DNA from 4 places in the Methylobacterium sp. UNCCL125 genome. Region 3 is predicted to be linked to each of the others. Evidence: predicted binding sites of a transcription regulator. Region 3 holds the regulator's gene; each other region holds the start of a gene.
The links. Region 3 encodes LexA, which represses DNA repair genes until DNA is damaged. Its sites were predicted from a motif close to TGTTCNNNNTGTGTTCNG; they were not measured.

Region 1 (5,246 bases), on a different contig from region 3:
GGTGAAGGCGGCGGGCAGGCTCTCGGTCACGGCTCTCTCCCTCCCGCGCCGGTTCAGCGGCCGGCGGCGCGCTCCGGCTGCCAGCGGCCGCGGCGCTGGCGGGCGGACCACGCGTAGCGGGCATCGCCGTCGAGGCAGTCGAGATGGTCGGCGAGGCGGTTGCGTTCAAGCCAGGACAAGGCCGCCTCCAGCTCGGGCAGGGTCATGGTCGCACGCCCCTTGCCGAGGACGCGCTTGAGCACGGCGTTGTACCGGTGGGCGAGGTTGCCGCCGCGGGGCACCCGCAGGGACGTCTCGTCCTCGACCGCCTGGGCCGCCACCGCGGCGGCGAGCCGCTGGCGCAGGGTCCGCTCGGTGATCGACGGCGGTTCGGGCGCGGGTGTCGTGGGGACAGGCTCGGGCAGGCGGGGGCGCAGCAGGGCGTAGCGCAGCCCGATCGCGTTGCTCTCCAGGGGCGTGATCCCGGCCGGCTCGTCGTCGCGCCAGCGGGTCCGCTCGGGCACGATGGCGCTCGCCGGCCGCTCGCGGGGCGGCCGCACGCTGCTGCCCTGCTCGGTCTCCAGTTCCAGGCGGAACCGGGCGAAGAGCGGGTCGTCGGGGTGGAAGATCAGGGCCTGCTGCCCGTCGTAGGGGCCCGCATGCGGATCGACCCGGGTGGCCCGGGCGAGCATTTGCTCCAGCCAGGGCCGCGAGCGGATATGGGTCAGCGCTGCGACCACCGCGACCTCGGGGGCGTCGAGGCCCTCATACGCCATGGCCACCGTCACCAGCACGGCCGGTTCCGGCGTGAGCCGGAACGCGGCGAGCGCCGCGTGGGCGTCGCCCTGGCCGGAGGTCGCGAGCCGGACGTCGCGCTCGCCCTGCCCGGCCGGCATCCAGTCCCGCAGGGTGGCGAGGTAGGCCCGCGCGCTCGCCTGATCGGGCGCCACCACGAGGAGTTTGCCGAGCCCCCGGGCCGGCTCGCCGGGCGGGAGATCCCGCTCGGCCCGGCGCCGGGCACGCAGGCGCTTCGTGGCGAAGAAGGCCTCGCTCAGCAGGTCGCGGGCGAAGCCGGTCCGCAGGGCGGTGAACAGGGCCGGCCGGGTGGTGATCCGGACCGAGCCCGCACCCAGCCGGTGCGGGCCGACCCGCGGACTGTCGCCGGCGATCCGGCCGCCCTCCAGCCAGCTGGCCTCGCCGTCGATGGCGCCGAAGGTCACCGGCAGCACCGCCCGCTCCGCCAGCGCCTGCGCCCGCGAATAGCCGATCACCGCGAGGCCGGGCGCGTCGAGGTCGAGATCCGGCCCGCGGCCGGGCGCGGCGGGCTGATAGGGCAGGCCGAGGATGCGTCGCCCGTCCGCGCGCTCCAGCGTCCCGGACAGGTAGAGGCGAACGGTCGCTGCCTCCATGACGGGCAGCATCGCGCGGGACCACGCCCCCGCTTCCGCGTCCTCGGCGGCGTTCTCGTCGGCGCCGGGCCGTCCGGGCACCGGCAGGTGATGGACCTCATCGACGACCAGCAAGGTCCGGTGCGCCCGGGCTTCCGCGAGGTGGAGCGCCGGGGCGGCGGCGACCGCCTGATAGGTGGTGACGTAGCCGGCCAGACCCCGCGCCGGGTCGCGCTCGTTGTCCGCCGCCCGCACGCTGAGGGCGTGCCCGAACGCGGCGCGCCAGAGTGGGTCGGCGAAAGCCTCCTCCGCCTGCAATCGCAGGGAATCCCGCGGCACCACCCAGACCACGCGCTCGACGAGCCCGGCGGCGATCAGCCCGTGCGCGGCGATCACCGGCAGCAGCGACTTGCCGCCGCCCGGCGTCACCGCGGCCAGGATCTTCCGGACATGGGCCGCCTCGCCGCGCGCCATGGCCGCGACCAGGGCCATCAGCGTGCGCTGGTGGGACCGCAGAGACGGGGCGGGGCGGGTCAAGGACTGGCGAAGCAGGATGACATCCGCGCACCGTGGCCGATCCGGATTCCTTTGTGAATCCCTGGAGTCGCGGAACGTTCGCGTTTTCGTCCCCCTCTCCGAGGGGCGGACAGGGAGGCGCTCGCGCGGTGCGATCGATCGAAACCGCACCGCTCTCCACGGTTGCCGCACGCGCCAACGCGGATCAGCTCACCATAAGCGTTGACACCCGGCCGCCCCCTCACCATAAGGGCGCCGCGGGTGAGAAACCTGCCTTGGGGGAATGTCCCGAGCGGCAAAGGGGGCGGACTGTAAATCCGCTGCGTAAGCTTCGTAGGTTCGAGTCCTACTTCCCCCACCAAGTTCTTCCCGATCCCGTCAGCCCTGTTTCGCCAATGCGGCCTCGATGCGCGCGGCTGCGGCGGCGGAGAATCCCTTCCCTTCGAGCCCCTGTCCCGCGGCCGCCTGGCCGGTGAGCGTGCGGCGCTTGCCCTTCGGCAGATGCGCCTGCCGAAGGGCGTGGGCGTCCCGATGGCTGGCATGGGTGATCGCGATGGCCAGCGCGTCGGCGGCGTCCGCCACGCGGAACTCGGCCTTCGGCAGGAGGAAGCGCACCATCGCCTGGATCTGTACCTTCTCGGCGTGACCGGAGCCCGCCACGGTCTTCTTGATCAGGTTCGCGGCGTATTCGAACACGGGCAGGCCGGCGAGGGCCGGCACCACCAGCGCCATCGCCCGGGCGTGACCCAGCTTGAGCGTCGCCTGCGCGTCCTTGTTGACGAAGGTCTCCTCCACGGCGACCTCGTCGGGCCGCACGGTCTCGACGATGCGGCTGATCCCCTCGAACAGCTCGCGCAGGCGCAGGGCCAGCGGCAGGTCGCCGTCCGAGGTCACGACGCCGCAATCGCCGTAGGTGAGCTTCGTGCCCTGCGCGGTGATCAGGCCCCAGCCGGTGCGGCGCAGGCCGGGATCGATGCCGAGGATGCGGATGGGGGTTGTCATGGGGCTCCACGGCTCGGTGAACGGCCCGAGGCTGCCGTACGTATCGTGAACACCCGGTTTCACCAAGGCAGGGTCTTAAGCTCCCAGCAAGGATGATCCGGTCGAGTGGCACCATGAGCGCGCACGAAACCGAAGGCGATCGGCTGCTGTTTCCGGGCGATGCCCGCCTCCGCGCGGCCGTCCAGGCCTGGATCGAGGGGCTGGCCCGCGAGCGGCGAATGTCGCCCAACACCGTCGAGGCTTACGGGCGCGACCTCCGTCAGTTTCTCCACCACCTCGCGTCGCGGCAGAGCACGCCGACCATCCCGATGCTCGTCGGCTTGAAGGTGCGGGACATCCGCGCCTTCATGGCGGCGCGCCGGGCCGAGGAGGTCTCCGGGCGCTCGCTGATGCGCATGCTCGCGGGCCTGCGCTCCTTCGCACGCTTCCTCGAACGCGAGGGCTTCGGCACCGTCTCGGCCCTGGGCGGCGTGCGCTCGCCCAAGGTTCCGCGGCGGCTTCCGCGACCCCTGCCCGTCAGCGCCGCCGTGGCGTTGACCGACACGGCGATTCGCGCCGGCGAGGAACGCGCGCCCTGGGTTCTCGCCCGGGATGCCGCCGTGCTGGCGCTGCTCTACGGCGCAGGCCTGCGCATCTCCGAGGCCCTCGGACTGACTCGCCGCGACGCGCCCCTGCCCGGGGTCGACCAGGTCACCGTGCTCGGCAAGGGCGGCAAGCAGCGCATGGTGCCGATCCTGCCCGTGGTGGCGCAGGCCGTGGCCGACTACCTCGCCGCCTGCCCGCTGCCGCTGCCGCCGGAGGGGCCGCTCTTCGTCGGCGCGCGCGGGGGGGCCCTGTCGCCGCGGATCATCCAGTATACGGTGGCCCGCGCGCGGGGAGCCCTCGGCCTGCCCGACAGCGCCACGCCGCACGCCCTGCGGCACTCCTTCGCCACCCATCTGCTGGCCCGCCAGGGTGAATTGCGCGCGATCCAGGAACTCCTCGGCCACGCCTCCCTGTCCACCACTCAGCTCTACACCCAGGTCGATGCCGCCCGTCTCATGAGCGCCTACGCGGCGGCCCATCCCCGGGCGGGTCGCTGATCAAGAGTGCTGGAAGTTTCGACTTCGGGGCTGTTCAACATCATCTATAGACGCGTCATCCGATCGGCTCATTGCACAACCGCACTTTTTAAGAGCTTCGTCACGATCTTCAGCCACTATGAGCATGAACATTCGGATCGGCTTGGGCGGGCGTCATGGAGCTTGAGGACGGAGGGGCGCCGGCACGTGTCGTGATCGCGGATTGCGATCCGGGCCGGCGCCTCTCCCTGCGAGAGATCGTCCTGCGCTTCGATCCACGCGCCGTGATCGACGAGGCGACCTCCGGTCAGGCGCTCTGCGACATCCTGCTGCGTCACCGCCCGACTCTGGCCTTCGTCGGGCTTCAGCTTGACGACCTGAGCGGGCCCGAAGCCGTCGCCGTGGCGCGTCGCGCGGGTGCGGAGCCGCCCTGTCTGGTTCTGGTCGCCACCCGCGTCCTGCCGCACTGGCAGGAGATCGCCACCAGCCTCGGGGCTTACGAGGTTCTGAAGACCCCCCTCGATCCAGGCCATATCGAGCAGCTGCTCCACGCCGATGCCCGGCGCCGCGCCCCGACCCGGGCTCTGCTCGCCTGCTCGACGCCGGCGGGGCGCTCGGCCATCAGCCGTGTCGTGGCGCGCAGCGGCTTCGCCATCGACCTCGACGAGACGGATGACGGACGCCACGCCCTCAGGCAGCTGAAGTTTGCCGCCTACGACTTCGCCTTCATCGACGTGAAGCTCGTTGGCATCGACGGGCTCGAACTGGCCTGCCAGATCCAGCCCCTCAGCCTTCCGACCCGGATCACACTGTTGACGACGTCCGAGCTGGAGCCCGTCGCCCAGGCCGGCCGCTACTTCGGCGTCGATGCGGTCCTGCGAATGCCGTTCTACGCCCGCGACATCGACCTCGCCTTGCACAACGCCCTGGGCCTGCGCAGGCCCTACCTGCTCAACGCCCTGACGGCGCCGCCCGCACCGAGTGCCCTCCTGCGGATCGCCGACCTGCCGAACTCCCGGCGCAAGATCGCCTGATCCCGCCGCCGGCAGGCGGCCGCGATCTCCCAGTCTCATCCTGAGGTGCCCGCGAAGCGAGCCTCGAAGGGGGCTTCGGGGAGCGGGACGGTCTCCGGCGCCCTGCCTCATGGTCTGCGCTGCGCTTCGGCGGCTCAGGACAAGCGGCAGTTCGGAGAGCCGCCCCTTGTCCCAGCGCCCCTGCGGATGGACGCTCCTGCGTCCGCCCGCCACTCAGACGTGGATCGCGCGCTTGCTCACCGCCAGGGCGGCTTCCTTGACGGCCT
Region 2 (5,246 bases), on a different contig from region 3:
GGCGATGCCCTTCAGCTTCAGGGCGATCCGCACCCGGAAGGCCGCAGCCGAGCGCCAGTTGCCGTACATGTGCATGGGGAGCGATCTCCGACGGGATCGGAAGAGCACAGCCGAGTTTGCCGTGCACCGCAAGTGGGACGTGGACGCGGCCGCCCGGGGGCGACAAGCGGCTTCGGCCGGCCCATATCGGTCTTCCGTCCCGGAGAGCCCGCACGATGGCCGATCAGACCGACGCCCGCCGCTTCATCCCCCTGAACATCGCGGTCCTGACCGTCTCCGACACGCGCCGCCCGGAGGACGACCGCTCGGGGGACACCCTGACGCAGCGCCTCACCGAGGCGGGGCATCGTCTTGCGGCCCGGTCGATCGTGCCGGACGAGGTCCCGGCGATCCGCGGCCAGGTGGAGGCGTGGCTGCGCGATCCCGGCGTCGACGTGGTGATCACCACCGGCGGGACCGGCTTCACCGGCCGCGACGTCACCCCCGAGGCGCTGGAGCCGCTGTTCGAGAAACGGATGGACGGCTTCTCGGCCGTGTTCCACCGGATCTCGTACGACAAGATCGGCACCTCGACCCTGCAATCCCGCGCCACCGCGGGGGTCGCGCACGCGACCTACGTGTTCGTGCTGCCGGGCTCACCGGGCGCCTGCCGGGACGCCTGGGACGGGATCCTGGCCCAGCAGCTCGACTACCGGCACCGGCCCTGCAACTTCGTGGAGATCATGCCGCGTCTCGACGAGCACCTGCGGCGCGGGGCCAGCATCGCGGTGTGAGGATGAGCCTCATTCCGGGCCCGCCCGCGGCGGCCCGGAATGACGGGATCGTCATGGAGGATCGTGAGGGGCCGGTCCGTCTGACCTACGCCGCGTTCCCCTCCTTCCGGCGTAGGACCGAGTGTTTGCGGCCGTAGAAGAAGTACACGACGAGGCCGATCGCCATCCAGATCACCAGCCGCAGCCACGTGTCGAGGGGCAGGCCGATCATCAGGAGCAGGCAGAACAGGATGCCGAGGATCGGCACGACCGGCACGGCGGGGGCCCGGAACGGCCGCTTCATGTGGCGCTCGGTCCGCCGCAGGTAGAGCACCGAGCCGCAGACGAGGATGAAGGCGGCGAGCGTGCCGATGCTCACCATCTCCCCGAGGATGTGGATCGGCACCAGGGCCGCCACCACGGCGACCACGGCCCCGATCAGCGCCTGGCTGCGATACGGCGTCTGATAGGTCGGATGGACGTGGGAGAACATCTTCGGCAGCAGGCCGTCCTGGGCCATGGTGAAGAAGATCCGGCTCTGGCCGTAGAGCAGCACGAGGATCACCGTCGTGAGCCCGGTCAGCGCCCCGAGCTTGATCAGGAGGGCGAACCAGCCGATGCCGATCACGTCGACGCCCTTGGCGATCGGGTCGGGGACGTTCAGCTCCTTGTAGGGGACGAGGCCGGTGAGCACGGCGGCGACGAGCACGTACAGGATCGTGCAGACCGCCAGCGAGCCCAGAATGCCGATGGGCATGTCCTTCTGGGGCTTGCGCGCCTCCTGGGCGGCGGTGGAGACCGCGTCGAAGCCGATGAAGGCGAAGAACACCACGCCGGCGCCGCGCAGGATGCCGCTGGCGCCGAAATGCCCGAAGGTGCCGTCGTTGTCGGGGATCAGCGGGCTCCAGTTCGCGGTGTCGACGTGGCCCCAGCCCAGCGCGATGAAGGCCACCACCACGGTGAGCTTCACCGCGACCATGATGTTGTTGAAGCGCGCCGATTCCTTGGTCCCGCGCATCAGCAAAATCGTGATCAGCGCCACGATCAGCACCGCCGGCAGGTTGAACAGAGCCGTCCCGCCGCCGTCGATCGGCGTGCCGGGCGCGTTCGCGAACTGGGCCGGGATCACGATCCCGACGGTCTTCAGGATGCTGATGACGTAGCCCGACCAGCCCACCGCCACGGTGGCGGCACCCATGGCGTATTCGAGGATCAGGTCCCAGCCGATGAGCCACGCGAAGAACTCGCCCAGCGTCGCGTAGGTGTAGGTGTAGCTCGACCCCGCCACCGGGATCAGCGCGGCCATCTCGGAGTAGCACAGGCCGACGAAGGCGCAGGCGATGCCGCCGAGCACGAAGGACAGCATGATCCCCGGTCCGGCATACTGGGCCGCCGCCGTGCCGGTGAGAACGAAGATGCCGGCGCCGATGATCGCCCCGATGCCCATCGCGGTGATCGAGAGGGCGCCGAGCGACTTCGAGAGCTGCTGCTCGCCCTCGCCGCTCTCGACGATGTCGTCGACCGATTTGCGCCCCATCAGGCCCGACGATTCCATTGCACCATCCTTCCAGATCGAGCCGGGTCAGCCCGCTTCCACAGATGTAGAGTCGGCGAAATTTCTGCCGCGCTTCAAGTGTTGTAGAGGCGGACTGACCGACAACAACGAGGGCCGGCGCAAGATTCTGCCGGTCAGGCGCGTTCGATCCGGGCGATCAAGGGCCGGACCTTGAGGCGCGCCGCGAACGGGCCGCCGCTCCGCAGGGCCTCGCGCCGGACGACGTCCCCGGCCCGGGCCTGCCGGGCGCCCATCACGCTCTCCAACCGGCCCACGAGCCGTTCGAGCCAGCCCGCGGCCGTACGGTGCAGGCGGCCGAGGGCCGTCTCCGGCCGCGCCGTCCCGACGAAGCGGTCGAGGGTGCGGATCCAGCCCTCGGCCGGAACGTCCCCGGCCTCAAGGCACAGGATCCAGTCCCGGCGGGCTGCGGCAGCGCCCGCGGCGTAGGGATTGCCGCTCCGGTGCAGCACGAGCGTCGCGCCCGTGGCCTCCGCGACGGCTGCCACGGCTTCACTCTCGCTGCCCGAAACGATCACCGCGTCGCCGATGAGGCCGCCGGCCACGCCGGAGACCAGCACGCTGAGCGTGTCGGCCAGGCGATCGATCGCGTCCGGATCGGCCGGGTCGGCCAGATAGGTCACGGCGGAGAGCATGAGCGCGCGCATAGACGATTCTGCGCCGCCGTAAACCGCCCGGCCGCCGTCGGGCGGCCGTGTCGCTGTCCGGACAGGCGACAAAGCTGTGTCTGCCTGAAAAAGAGGCGTTCGGCCGACGGCTGTTCGCTCTATGTTCCGAGCGGGATCGGGCAGGAGACGAGTCGCCATGGTGTCGATACCCGATGACGTCTCGGGCCGGCCCGCCCAGCGACTCGGCCCGAGCGGCGTGCCGCGGGATGCTCGGCGCGGGCGTGGTGCCACGGCCAATCCCACCGGCCGCCACGAGCCGGCCCGGCGAGAGACGTTCCACGAGGAGACCGGGATGGCGGACGCGCCGGCGCCCCTGCGCACGCAGGTCACCCCGGAGCGCTCCACGCGGATCATCGCCCGCAACAGCTCGCCCGACATCCCCTTCGACCGGTCGATCAACCCTTATCGGGGCTGCGAGCACGGCTGCATCTACTGCTACGCGCGCCCCACCCATGCCTGGCTCGGCCTGTCGCCGGGGCTCGACTTCGAGTCGCGGATCTTCACCAAGCCGGACGCCGCAAGGCTGCTGGCCCGCGAGATGGCCGCGCCGGGCTACCGGCCCGAGACGATCGCCCTCGGCACCGCCACGGATCCCTACCAGCCCGTCGAGCGCGCGCACCGGATCACCCGCGCGGTGCTGGAGGTGCTGCGGGACGCCCGACATCCCGTCAGCATCACCACCAAGTCGGACCTCGTGCTGCGCGACCTCGATATCCTGGCGGCGATGGCGGCGGACAATCTCGTGCTCGCGGCGATCTCGTTGCCGACGCTGGATCCGGACCTCGCCCGCCGCCTCGACCCGCGGGCGCCGCGGCCGGACAAGCGGCTCGCGGCGATGCGCGCGCTGAGCGCGGCCGGGGTGCCCGTCATGGTCAACGTCTCGCCGATCATTCCCGGCCTGACCGATCACGAGATCGAATCGATCCTGGCCGAGGCGCGTGCGCACGGGGCGAGTCGCATCGGCCACGCGCTGCTGCGCCTCCCCGGCGAAGTCGCCGACCTCGTGGCCGACTGGTTCGCCGAGCACTATCCGGAGCGCAGGGCGCGGGCCTTCGCACTCCTGCGGGAAGCCCGGGGCGGGCGCGAGAACGACCCGCGCTTCGGCCACCGCTTCCGCGGGGAGGGGGCCTACGCGGCGATGATCGGCCAGCGGGTCCGGCTCGCCGGCACGCGACTCGGCTTCGCCTTCGGGCGGATGGCGCTGAACCGGGAGTTCTTCCGCAGACCGGGGGCACAGTTGTCGCTGTTCTGAGACGGCGCGGCGTCGAGCCCGGCTGGCCAGGATCGTATGAGCGGAGCGCCTGCCGGGCCAGATGAATCCGCCGTCGGTGCAGCAGCTTATCGATCATCCATCTCCAATTCCGCTCGAAATGGCGACGTACCGCACTCGTCGCGTCAATCCGGACTTCGATTGCGCGAATACTCGGCTTGTTGACTCTAGGTTTAATCTTAATTGCCAAAATACATATTTCGATTGAGTCTTGAATTCGAGGTTGACAGCAAAGATCTTTTGTCATCTATGAAGTCGTTTTCTATGTTTTCATTGAGAAGGACTTGCGCTTTGTCTCGATATTTCAGATTTTCAATAGGATCGATTATCGGATTAGTATTGCTGAGTATGGGAGTAATGCTGCTTGCCGTGCGTACAGACACGCTCCTCAGCGCTGTGGAGCACGCGCGAGAGGGGCAGCGCGTCGTCACGCTCACGCGGGTCAGCCGCACGCTGCTCCGGTCGGTGATCGCGACCCGCATGGCGCGGGGCATCGTTCAGAAGGTCCTGGCCGTCGAGGGTCCGATCTCGGTGGCCGACAGGGCGGATCAGCTGTCCGAGCGGCAGGCCCTGATGGACGCGGAGACGGAATTCTGGACCCTTGTGCGCGACCTCGCCGTGCCGTCGGTCCAGGCGACTCTGGAGCCCCTTCGGAGCGCGCAGGCGACCTTGGCGGCGCTGAGGCCACAGATCGACGCGGTCGTCGCGCTCCCGAGGGAACGCCGCGATGCGGCGTTCAGACAGACCTTCGACACAGCCGTCACGAGCCTCCTCAATGCCTTCGCGGCAACCAACGCCGCGGTGGACGCGGCCATCCCGCGCCGGGACACGGCGGTCGCGCAGGCCCTCGACATCAAGCGTGCCAGCTGGGCGACGCGGGTCGCACTCGGCAATTCCTGGCGCCGTATGGAAACCTCGGTGGCCGCCAAGGCGGCTTGGTCGCAGGAGGAGATCATCGCGGCGGCCGAGGAGCGGGGACGCCT
Region 3 (5,246 bases):
CCAGGACAGGCCGTCGAGGATCGCGTCGATCGCGCCCTTGGTGGAGCGCTCCCGGTCGGTATCCTCGATGCGCAGCAGCATCTTGCCGCCGGTGTGGCGGGCGTAGAGCCAGTTGAACAACGCCGTGCGGGCCCCGCCGATATGCAGGTAGCCGGTGGGCGAGGGGGCGAAGCGCGTGACGACGGCTGAGGACATCGGTCCGGTATGTTCCGGGGCTGGTCGCGGACGGAGCGCGACGGACGGCGAAGGGGCGGCGGAGCGGCGAGGGGCTCGACAGGGCGCCCGTAGCACGAAGCACCGGCTGTAGCACGAGCCGGAGGATGCGTTAAGAATCGCCCGCAGAATCGCCCGGCCCCGAGACAGGTCGCGCGGAACGGGGCGGCGGCGATGCGGCGGATCGGCGCGAGGCTGGCGGGCGGCGCGGTGGCGCTGGCCGGCCCCCGCGCGCCCGCCCTCCCGGTCATCCGCCACTGGGTGGCCGAAGGCCTCGCCCGGGACGCCGAGCAGCGCCGGCTGTTCCCCTGGCTGGCGGTGGCCTTCGGCGGGGGGATCCTGGTCTATTTCGCGGCGACCGACGGCGCGCCGAGCCTGGCCGCGCCCCTTGTCGCCGCCGCCCTTGCCCTGGCGCCGATCCCGCTCCTCGGCGCGCGCCCTGCGGCGCTGGCGGCGGTGCTCGCGGTGGCGGCCGCGTTCCTCGGCTTCGCGGCGGCGGCCTGGCGGGTCTCGGAGGTCGCCGCCCCGGTCCTCAACCGCACCACCATCGGCCCCCTCATCGGAACGGTCGAGGCCCTGGACGAGCGCGAGGTCGGCGCCCGGCTGCTGATCCGGGTGGAGAGCTTCGCCGGCCTCGCGCCGGAGGCGCGGCCCGCCCGGGTGCGGGTGTCCTTCCGCAAGACGCCGACCCCGCTTCCCGGGGACGTCGTCGCCGCCACCGCCCGGTTGTTGCCTCCCCCGGAGGCGGCCCGGCCCGGAGGCTACGATTTTGCCCGAGACGCCTACTTCCAGGGGATCGGCGCGGTGGGCTCCCTGGTCGGGGCGGTCACGATCCGGGCGCCGACCGAGCCGCCGCCCCTCCGCCTGCGGCTCGCCGCCACGCTCGACGCGGCCCGGAACGGGCTCACCCGCCGGATCGCGGAGGCCGCCGGCGGCCAGGCGGGCGCGGTGGCGGCGGCCCTGGTGACCGGCAAGCGCGGCCTCATCGGCCCGGCGACCAACGATGCGCTGCGCGCCGCCGGGATCTACCACGTTGTGTCGATCTCGGGCCTCCACATGGTGCTGGCCGCCGGCGTGGTGTTCTGGCTGGTGCGGGCGCTCCTCGCGCTGGTCCCCCATTGCGCGCTCCTCTGGCCGATCAAGAAGATCGCGGCCGGCTTCGCCATGGTCGGCGTCACCGCCTACTGCGCCTTTTCGGGCTGGGACATCGCCGCCGAGCGCTCGCTGATCATGACCCTGATCATGCTGGGCGCGATCCTGGTGGACCGGCCCGCCCTGTCCATGCGCAACCTCGCCCTCGCGGCGCTGATCGCCCTGGCCCGGGAGCCGGAGGGCCTGCTCGGCCCGAGCTTCCAGATGTCCTTCGGCGCCGTGGCCGGGCTGATCGCCTGCGCGCGGCTGATCGACGGGCGGCTGTTCGTGCGCCCCGGGGCGGGCCGGCTCGGTCGGCTCGTCGGCACCGGCCTCTCGGCGGTCACCGGGACCCTGGCCACGACCCTGGTGGCGCAGGTCGCGACCGCACCCTTCGCCACCTACCATTTCCAGACGATCCAGCCCTTCGGCCTCGTCGGCAACGCCCTGACCCTGCCGCTCGTCTCCCTCGTGGTGATGCCCTCCGCGGTGATCGGGATCCTCGCCTATCCCTTCGCCCTCGACCGCCCGATCTGGTGGCTGATGGGTCAGGCGGTGGGGGGCATGCTCGCCGTCTCCCAGTGGATCGCCGGGTTCGAGCGGGCCATCGTGGTCGTGCCGGCCTTCGGCACCGCGGCGCTGTTCCTGCTGACCGCGGGCCTGCTGCTCGCGACGTTACCGGCCTCCCGCCTGCGCTGGCTCGCCGTGCCGCCGATCCTGCTTGGACTCGTCGTCGCGGCCCGACCCGACCGCTACGACCTCTATGTCGATCGGCAGGGCGCGGGAGCCGCGGTGCGGGGGCCGGACGGACGGCTTGCGGCCCTCGGCAGTCCGTCCGGCTTCGTCCTCGAACAATGGCTGAAGGCGGACGGCGACGGACGGGGAGCCGGGGGACTGATCGTCCGATCGGGCGGCGGCCGCTGTGACCGGCTCGGATGCACCGCGCGCCTGCCGGACGGACGGGCGGTCGCCCTGGTCCGGGACCGGCGGGCCTTCCCGGAGGATTGCGCCCGCGCCGCGGTGCTGATCACGGGCCTCGTGGCCCCTCCGACCTGCACCAGCCCCCTGGTGATCGACCGGCGCGTCCTGTCCGCCCAGGGCGCCGTCGCCCTCAGGTCCGAAGGCGAGAGCTTCGTCGCCCATCACGCCCGGGCCGATGGCCGCGCCGTGCCCTGGCGACCACGCTCGGGACACGGGTCGGTGCCGCCACAACCGGTCACCGCGCCCTCCGCGGAGGCCCGCGCCTCTGACGACGGGGCGACAACGCCTCCGGAAACCGATGCGTCGGGCGGGGACCTCGCCCCCGGCGACGCGCCGGCCGAGCCGCTTCAGTAGCGGCGGACGAGGCTGACGAGGCGGCCCTGGATCCGGACCCGGTCGGGCCCGAGGACACGCGTCTCGTAGGCCGGGTTGGCGGCCTCCAGGGCGATCGAGGAGCCGCGGCGGCGCAGACGCTTGAGCGTCGCCTCCTCGTCGTCGATCAGCGCCACGATGATGTCGCCGGTATTGGCCGTGTCCTGCTTGCGGATCACCACGAGGTCGCCGTCGAGGATGCCGGCCTCGACCATCGAGTCGCCGCGCACCTCCAGGGCGTAGTGCTCGCCGCCGGCCACGAAGTCCGGCGACAGGGTGATGGCATGGCTCTGGTTCTGGATCGCCGAGACCGGCGTACCGGCGGCGATCCGGCCCATCACCGGGATCGAAATGGCACGACCGGCGTCGTCGATCATCCGTGTGCTGGCCGGGGCCGGCGGATGCTTGGACTTGCCGCCCTCGACCACGCTCGGGGTGAAACGGCGCGGCTCGGCCGGGGCCGAAGATGGGGCCGAAGATGGGGCCGTCTGGCTCAGGCTCTCGGGGATGCGGATCACCTCGATGGCGCGCGCCCGATTCGGCAGGCGCCGGAGGAAGCCGCGCTCCTCCAGGGCCGTGATCAGCCGGTGGATGCCGGATTTCGACTTGAGGTCGAGGGCGTCCTTCATCTCGTCGAAGGACGGCGGGACGCCGCATTCCTGCATCCGGCTCTGGATGAAACGCAGGAGGTCCAGCTGCTTGCGCGTGAGCATCGAAGGGGGACTCGCGGCTTGGCAGACCGCCCCGTGACGGTCTCTGAAACAAATCACGAACAGGTTAAACGTTCCGCAAGTGTTCCGCAAGGGCGGCACCGCTACGCTTGGCGCGTCGCTCCGCGCTCGCGGGAGCAAGGTCGAGAAACGCATTGACGGCGCAAGCGGAGCCGTTTCAATGCACCGCGGCGCCCCGCCGGGAAGGCGGCGGATCCGGGCCGCGGGCTGGGACCCTCTTGGGATGACGAGGATGCGACGACCCGCAGCTCTGCTGCCCCTCGGCCTCGCCGCCCTCGGCCTCGCCGGCTGCACCACCGGGTTCTCCTACATCTCGCGGAACTACGTGGCGCTCACCCCCCAGGTGGTGACGATCGGCTGCAAGGAGCCCTACGAGGTCTACGACAACCGGCAGATGCGCCGGATGCTGATCGTCTCGAACGCCCTGCGCGAATATACCGGCTGCAACCTGAGCGAGGCCCGGATCGATCCGGAGCCGGACGCCACCCGGGTGAAGCGCTTCCGCACCGCCGCCCGGGCCTATCTCGACGAGACCGTGCGCGAGGATTGCCGGATCACCGGCGAGACCGTGTTCGATCCGCTGAAGACCGAGTTCGCCTACGCCTGCGACACGCCGATCGAGAAGCGTGGCACCGTGGTCCCCCGCCTGCCCGGCCGCAATCCCGGTCTCGCCCGCTGACCGACCGGCGGCGCGCCGTCAGGCGCCCGGCTTCGGGAAGGTCCGTTCCGCCGCGTCGCCGGCGGCGGCGAGCAGGGCGCGTGCGAAGGCCCGGGCTTCCGCCCGGTCGAGAACGATCGCGGCGGTGACCGGCGCGCCGCCGAGGTCGGCCAGGGCGAGTTCCAGGCGCACCCCGTCGGGCACGGCGGTCGCCTGCAGGCTCCAGCCGGAGCCCCGATCCGTGCTCTCCGCCATCACATGTCCCTCCCGCCTGCCCCGGGAAAACGCCGCAGGCGCCCGCCGGAACCGGCCGTGCGCGGGACTGTTCCCGAGCCGTGCCCAGCGCTTCCCTGCCTCGCCTGTCCGCTTACCTCAAGGCCGCAGGCCCGGGACTCGTGGTGATGCTGGCCGATACGGATGTCGGAAGCCTCATCACGGCGGCCCAGAGCGGGGCGCGCTGGGGCTATTCGCTCCTGCTCCTCCAGATCCTGCTGGTGCCGATCCTGTACGTCGTCCAGGAGCTGACGGTGCGGCTCGGGACCGCCACCGGACGCGGCCACGGCGCGCTGATCCGGGAGCGCTACGGGCCGGCCTGGGCCTGGATCTCGTACGGCGGCCTCGTGGTCGCCGGCATCGGCGCCATCGTCACGGAATTCTCCGGCATCGCCGGCATCGGGGACCTGTTCGGGGTGCCGCGGCTCGTGAGCCTCGGCCTGCCGGCCTGCCTGCTCCTGGGGCTCGTCTTCACCGGGAGCTACCGGCGCGTCGAGGTCGTGGCGATCGTGGTCGGCCTGTTCGAGCTGGTCTTCGTCGGGCTCGCCGTCGCGGCGCGGCCGAACCTGCCCGAGATCGTCGCCTCCTTCGGGCACATGCCGCTGGGCGACGGCCAGTTCCGGGTGCTGATCGCGGCCAATATCGGCGCGGTGATCATGCCGTGGATGATCTTCTACCAGCAGTCGGCGATCGTCGATAAGGGCCTGGGCTGGGAGCACGCGCGGCGCTCGCGGCTCGACACACTCGTGGGTGCGGTGGTCTCGCAATGCGTGATGGGCGCGATCCTCGTCGCCGCCGCCGCCACGATCGGCAAGGCCGGGCAGGGCAGCGCGAAGGGGCTGGAGACCGTCGGCGATCTCGCGGGCGCCTTCACGCCGGCCCTGGGG
Region 4 (5,246 bases), on a different contig from region 3:
GCAGCGGCGCCGCCGCCGGGGCCTTCAGCCGTCCGGAGACGCGGCCGGTCCCGTCCGCGCCGATCTGGCCGGACAGCCGGGCGCTGGCGCCGGCGAGATCGGTGACGTCGAGGCTGTCGACCGTGAGGCCGGCGCCGTCGGACTGGATCCGCGCCGCGATCGTCCCGGTGCCGGAGCCCGTGGCGCCGAACCGGACATCCTTCGCTTCCAGGGTCAGGGCGAGGTCGGTGTCGCGCAGGGTCCCGAGCGTCGTCCCAAGGGGCGGCAGGCCGGCGATGTCGAGGCCGCTGGCGCGGATCTGGGCCTCGAACCGGCCGCGCTCGGTGCCCTCAGCGGCGGTGTAGCGGGCGTTGCCGGTGATCCGCGCCGGTCCGAGTCCGAGGCGCAGGTTGCGCAGGGACAGGCCGGTGGCGGCGGCCGACAGGTCGGCGGCGGCCTCGACCGTGCGCCCGTCGAGGAGCGCGACGAGGGGCCCCTCGGCGCCGAGGCGGCGCAGATAGCGGCCCAGCGCCTCCGAATCGGGGGCGGTGAGCGCCACCGGGCCGGTGAAGCGCAACGGGGCCGTCTCGACCTGCCCGCTCGCCGCGACGGTGGCGTCGGCCGGGCCCGTCACCGACAGGCGGCGCAGCAGCAGGCCGCCGGCCCGTTCCAGGGTGCCGGTGAGGGCGAGGTTCGACCAATCCTCGCCGCCGAGCACGGCGCTGCCTACCGTGAGGTCGAGGTCGAGCATGGCCGGCAGGCTGCCGACCGAGCGCGGCAGGCCGCGGCCGATCAGGTTCTGGCCCTCCGCCGAGGTCAGGAAGGCGTCGAGGTCGAGGCGGCGGGCCTCGAGGGTCAGGCCGCCGCGCCACTGGCGGAGATCGAGCCGGCCGGTGCCGCCGAACCGCAGGCTCCGGCCCCCGGGATCGATGGCGAGGTCGACGCCCTCGAACCGCACCTGCGTGCCCCGGGCCTTGAAGGTGCCGGCCAGCGAGAAGGGCAGGTAGGCGCCCGCGGCCTGGGTCGGCGGCCCGACGACGAGGCGCGCCGAGCCCTCGGCCTCGACCAGGGAGCCGCCGGCTTCGCTCGGCGCGAGGCCGAAGCGTGCATCCGCCTCGAAGCGCGGAGCCGCGTCGCCGCCGCCGGAGATCTTGGCGGCGAGGCGCCCGTCGGGTCCCGGCGTGCCGCTCACTGCCCGGAACGGGATGCCGCCGCTCGTCCCCTCGACCCGCCAGGGGCCGACCAGGGCCGGCGCCTGCAGGTGCAGGTCCTGGACGTAGAGCTGGTCGGTCCGCCCGGTGGCGGGCACCTGCGTGGTGACCAGGAACTGCTGGATCTGCAGGTTCTCGATCGCGAGGTCGCGGTCGCGCAGGGCGCCACCGAAATCGGCCGGCAGCTTCAGGGCGTCGGGGCCGGCGACCGGGAGCTTGATCTCGGCCCGGCCGATCCGGGTCTCGGTGAAGCGGAACTCGCCCTTCAGGAGCGGCGCGAGGGCGATCTCGGCCTTGACGAACCGGGCGTCCAGGCTCGGCCGGTCCGGATCGGCGCCGAGATGCAGGCGGTCCACGCGCAGCCGCGGCGAGGGCAGCAGCCGGACCTCGATCCGGCCGTCGGTCCGGACCGGGACGCCGAGGGACCGGGCGAGCGCCCGGTCGACGAGCGCGCGATGGGCCTGCCAGTCGACGAAGGGCGGAACGGCGAGCGCCGCCACGAGAACCAGGATGACGGCGCACGCCAGCGCGGTCAGAAGATCACGCAATGGTCCTGTTCCGCACCATCTCTCCGCGAGGCCGCGCCATCACCGTGCCGCCGTGCCCCGCGTGCCCCCGCGAGTCAGTTGTCACGGCCATAGCACGATAAGCCCCCGGGAGCGCCAGCGGCGATGCCACGGTCCGGAGCGGTGCGCGCGGCTGTCCGCGGCACCCCGGGCGAGGGGTTCCGGACCGGGCGCGGGTCCCCTCTCCCGTGCGGGAGAGGGACAGGGTGAGGGATGCGACCTCTCCGGAAAGACCTGGTCCCTCACCCCAACCCTCTCCCGCACGGGAGAGGGGGCTTGTCGCGCTCCGCCGCCGCTGTCGGCCCCCGATCACACAGGTGCCGATCCGCGGCCACCGGGGAGACGGCGGCGCCCCGCAGCCGGCCGCGGGCCCCGAAGGGCGCGGATCGTCCCAGCGCGGACAGCCGCGCTTCATGGCTCCGCGCCCCCTCGGCGGCGCGAACGGCCTCGACGCCGTTCGCGATTTGGTCCAGGGATGCGGGATGCAGAACCGCCCGCAAGCGCAGCCCGCCGGGGACGGCGCGCCCGCCACGTCCATCACCGCCCGCGCCATGGGCGCCCTCCGCCGCGACGCCGCCGGCTATCTCGAGGGGCTCAATCCCGAGCAGCGCCGCGCCGTCGAGACCACGGAGGGCCCGATCCTCGTGCTGGCCGGCGCCGGCACCGGCAAGACCCGGGTGCTGACCACCCGCATCGCCCACCTGATCGCCACCGGGCGGGCGCGCCCCTTCGACATCCTGGCGGTGACCTTCACCAACAAGGCCGCCCGGGAGATGAAGCACCGGATCGGCACGCTGATCGGCCCCGCCGGCGAGGGCATGCCCTGGCTCGGCACCTTCCACGCCATCGGCACCAAGATCCTGCGCCGCCACGCCGAGCTGGTCGGGCTCAAATCCGACTTCACCATCCTCGGCACCGACGACCAGCTCCGGCTGATGAAGCAGGTGATCGCCGACCAGAACGTCGACGAGAAGCGCTGGCCGGCCCGGGCCCTGTCCCACGCCATCGACGGCTGGAAGAACCGCGGCCTCGGCCCCGAGCAGGTGCCCCCGGGCGAGGCTGCCTCGTTCGCCTTCGGAAAGGGCGGCGCGCTCTACACCGCCTACCAGGCCCGGCTCGCGACGCTGAACGCCGTCGATTTCGGCGATCTCCTGCTGCTCTGCCTCAAGCTCTGGCGGGAGAACCCCGACGTCCTGGCCAATTACCAGGACCGGTTCCGCTACATCCTGGTGGACGAGTACCAGGACACCAACGTCGCGCAGTACCTGTGGCTGCGCCTGCTGGCGCAACAGCGCAAGAACATCGCCTGCGTGGGCGACGACGACCAGTCGATCTACGGCTGGCGCGGCGCCGAGGTCGACAACATCCTGCGCTTCGAGCACGATTTCCCCGGCGCGGTGGTGGTGCGGCTGGAGCGCAACTACCGCTCGACCGGCCATATCCTCGCCGCCGCCTCGGGGCTGATCGCCAAGAACGAGAGCCGCCTCGGCAAGACCCTGCGCACCGATGACGAGCCGGGCGAGCGCGTCACCGTCACGGGCGCCTGGGATTCCGAGGAGGAGGCGCGGATGCTCGCCGAATCGATCGAATCCCTCCAGGTGAAGCAGCATCCCCTGTCGGAGATCGCCGTGCTGGTGCGGATTTCCGCGCAGATGCGCGAGATCGAGGATCGGTTCGTCCAGCTCGGCCTGCCCTATCGGGTCATCGGCGGCCCGCGCTTCTACGAGCGCGCCGAGATCCGCGACGCCCTGGCGTATCTGCGCGCCACCGTGAACGTCAGCGACGACCTCGCCTTCGAGCGGATCGTGAACACGCCCAAGCGCGGCCTGGGCGACGCCACCCTGCAGCAGCTCCACACCTACGGCCGCGCCAACCGGCTGCCCCTGCGGATCGCCGCCGAGCGCCTGTGCGAGACCGACGAGCTGAAGCCCCGGGTCCGCTCGACCCTGCGGGCGCTCACCGAGAGCTTCGCACGGTGGGCGCGGCTGGTGGAGGCGCAGCCGCACAGCGAGGTCGCGCAGACGATCCTCGAGGAATCCGGCTACACCGAGATGTGGCAGAAGGACCGCTCGGCCGACGCCGCCGGCCGGCTGGAGAACCTGAAGGAATTCGTCCGCTCCATGGAGGAATTCCCCGACCTCGCGGCCTTCCTGGAGCACGTCTCCCTGGTGATGGAGGCCTCCGAGGCCGAGGGCGCCGAGCGGGTCTCGCTGATGACGCTCCACGCCGCCAAGGGGCTCGAATTCGACACCGTGTTCCTCCCCGGCTGGGAGGACGGCCTGTTCCCGAACCAGCGGGCGCTGGACGAGAGCGGCCGCGCCGGCCTGGAGGAGGAGCGGCGCCTCGCCCATGTGGGCCTGACCCGGGCGCGCAAGCGGGCGAAGCTGTCCTTCGCGGTCAACCGGCGCATCCACGGGCTCTGGTCGTCGACCATCCCGTCGCGGTTCATCGACGAGTTGCCCGAGACCGCCGTCGACGTGGTCGAGGCCCCCGCCCACTTCTCGGCCGGCGCCTCGCGGTTCGACCGCAACCCGGCGCCGTTCGGATCGAGCTACGGCACGCCGGGCTGGCAGCGGGCGCAGGCCAACACCGCGCCGGGTGGCCGGTCCGGGTCCGGCGGCGGCTTCCGGTCGGCGGGCCCGGGGGGCCGCTCCGGCGGCCAGTCCGGCGGACCCCGCCAGATCGAGGGCGAGCTGATCGCCAAGTCGACGGGCGCGCCCTCGGCCTTCCAGGCCGGCCAGCGGGTCTTCCACACCAAGTTCGGCCCCGGAACGGTCGCGGGCGTCGATGGCAACAAGCTCACCGTTGACTTCGACAAGGCCGGCCAGAAAATGGTGCTCGACAGCTTCATCCAGGCCGGGTGAGGCCCGTCCCGCCGACCAAGCCCGGACGTTTCAGGGCGGCAGGGTCGGCCGGCTTCGCCCCTGCGGGCGGGGAGGATCGTGATCGTGCCGGATGCCGCGTCATCGCGTCTCCCCCGTCCCGAACCTGATGCATCCGCGCCAGCCGCGCGGCTTTTTCGAAGCCCCCTCGTCCACCGTCACCCCTTGGTCACACCCGGCGCGCATTCGTCGGATGCGAATCGCACTGGTGCGCCAGTTGCATCGTGTATTCGGCCGCGCACGGATCGTCGTGACGCTCTCCACAGGCGGACGAGCGCGGGGCGGAACCTTCGGCCTGGGGCCGGTATTAAGTTTCGCAAACGAATAGAACCGGGAGCACGCAGGTAAACGGCAGTTCAGATACAGATCCAGGTTGGCTAGTCCCGTTGGAGTGTACATCCATGAAGAGACGCCGCGCACGACTTGAACTGGTTGAAGACCGCACGTCCCGCATTCACCGCACACGCTTCGACGAAGAACGCAACCTCGCCCCCATCCAGCCGCTCACCGAACGCCAGGCCGAGTATCTCGACGCCCTCGCCCGCTCCCCGCAGGTCATCGTCCTGGGGCCGGCCGGCACCGGAAAGACCTTCATCGCCGGCACCCGC

Region 1: a site for LexA is predicted at 2,920-2,937, ahead of ruvC (crossover junction endodeoxyribonuclease RuvC). Genes of this name have one in related genera too.
Region 2: a site for LexA is predicted at 3,084-3,101, ahead of BM396_RS07680 (PA0069 family radical SAM protein). Genes of this name have one in related genera too.
Region 4: a site for LexA is predicted at 2,211-2,228, ahead of BM396_RS17905 (ATP-dependent helicase). Genes of this name have one in related genera too.

The regions. Positions count from the first base shown of each region.
Region 1 covers NZ_FPBW01000010.1:20,224-25,469, forward strand. The annotation lists gene BM396_RS11630 (hypothetical protein) at 1-30, opposite strand, end outside; gene BM396_RS11635 (DEAD/DEAH box helicase) at 54-1,859, opposite strand; tRNA gene BM396_RS11640 (tRNA-Tyr) at 2,161-2,244, shown strand; gene ruvC (crossover junction endodeoxyribonuclease RuvC) at 2,262-2,885, opposite strand; gene BM396_RS11650 (tyrosine recombinase XerC) at 2,999-3,967, shown strand; gene BM396_RS11655 (response regulator) at 4,123-4,980, shown strand; gene lpdA (dihydrolipoyl dehydrogenase) at 5,194-5,246, opposite strand, start outside.
Region 2 covers NZ_FPBW01000006.1:175,725-180,970, reverse strand. The annotation lists gene maiA (maleylacetoacetate isomerase) at 1-75, opposite strand, end outside; gene moaB (molybdenum cofactor biosynthesis protein B) at 216-773, shown strand; gene BM396_RS07690 (amino acid permease) at 859-2,307, opposite strand; gene BM396_RS07685 (hypothetical protein) at 2,442-2,972, opposite strand; gene BM396_RS07680 (PA0069 family radical SAM protein) at 3,130-4,245, shown strand; gene BM396_RS07675 (methyl-accepting chemotaxis protein) at 4,633-5,246, shown strand, end outside.
Region 3 covers NZ_FPBW01000019.1:68,586-73,831, reverse strand. The annotation lists gene gltX (glutamate--tRNA ligase) at 1-195, opposite strand, end outside; gene BM396_RS19740 (ComEC/Rec2 family competence protein) at 388-2,679, shown strand; gene lexA (transcriptional repressor LexA) at 2,673-3,410, opposite strand; gene BM396_RS19730 (hypothetical protein) at 3,661-4,107, shown strand; gene BM396_RS19725 (hypothetical protein) at 4,126-4,341, opposite strand; gene BM396_RS19720 (NRAMP family divalent metal transporter) at 4,422-5,246, shown strand, end outside.
Region 4 covers NZ_FPBW01000017.1:10,776-16,021, forward strand. The annotation lists gene BM396_RS17895 (AsmA family protein) at 1-1,738, opposite strand, end outside; gene BM396_RS17905 (ATP-dependent helicase) at 2,239-4,620, shown strand; gene BM396_RS17910 (PhoH family protein) at 5,040-5,246, shown strand, end outside.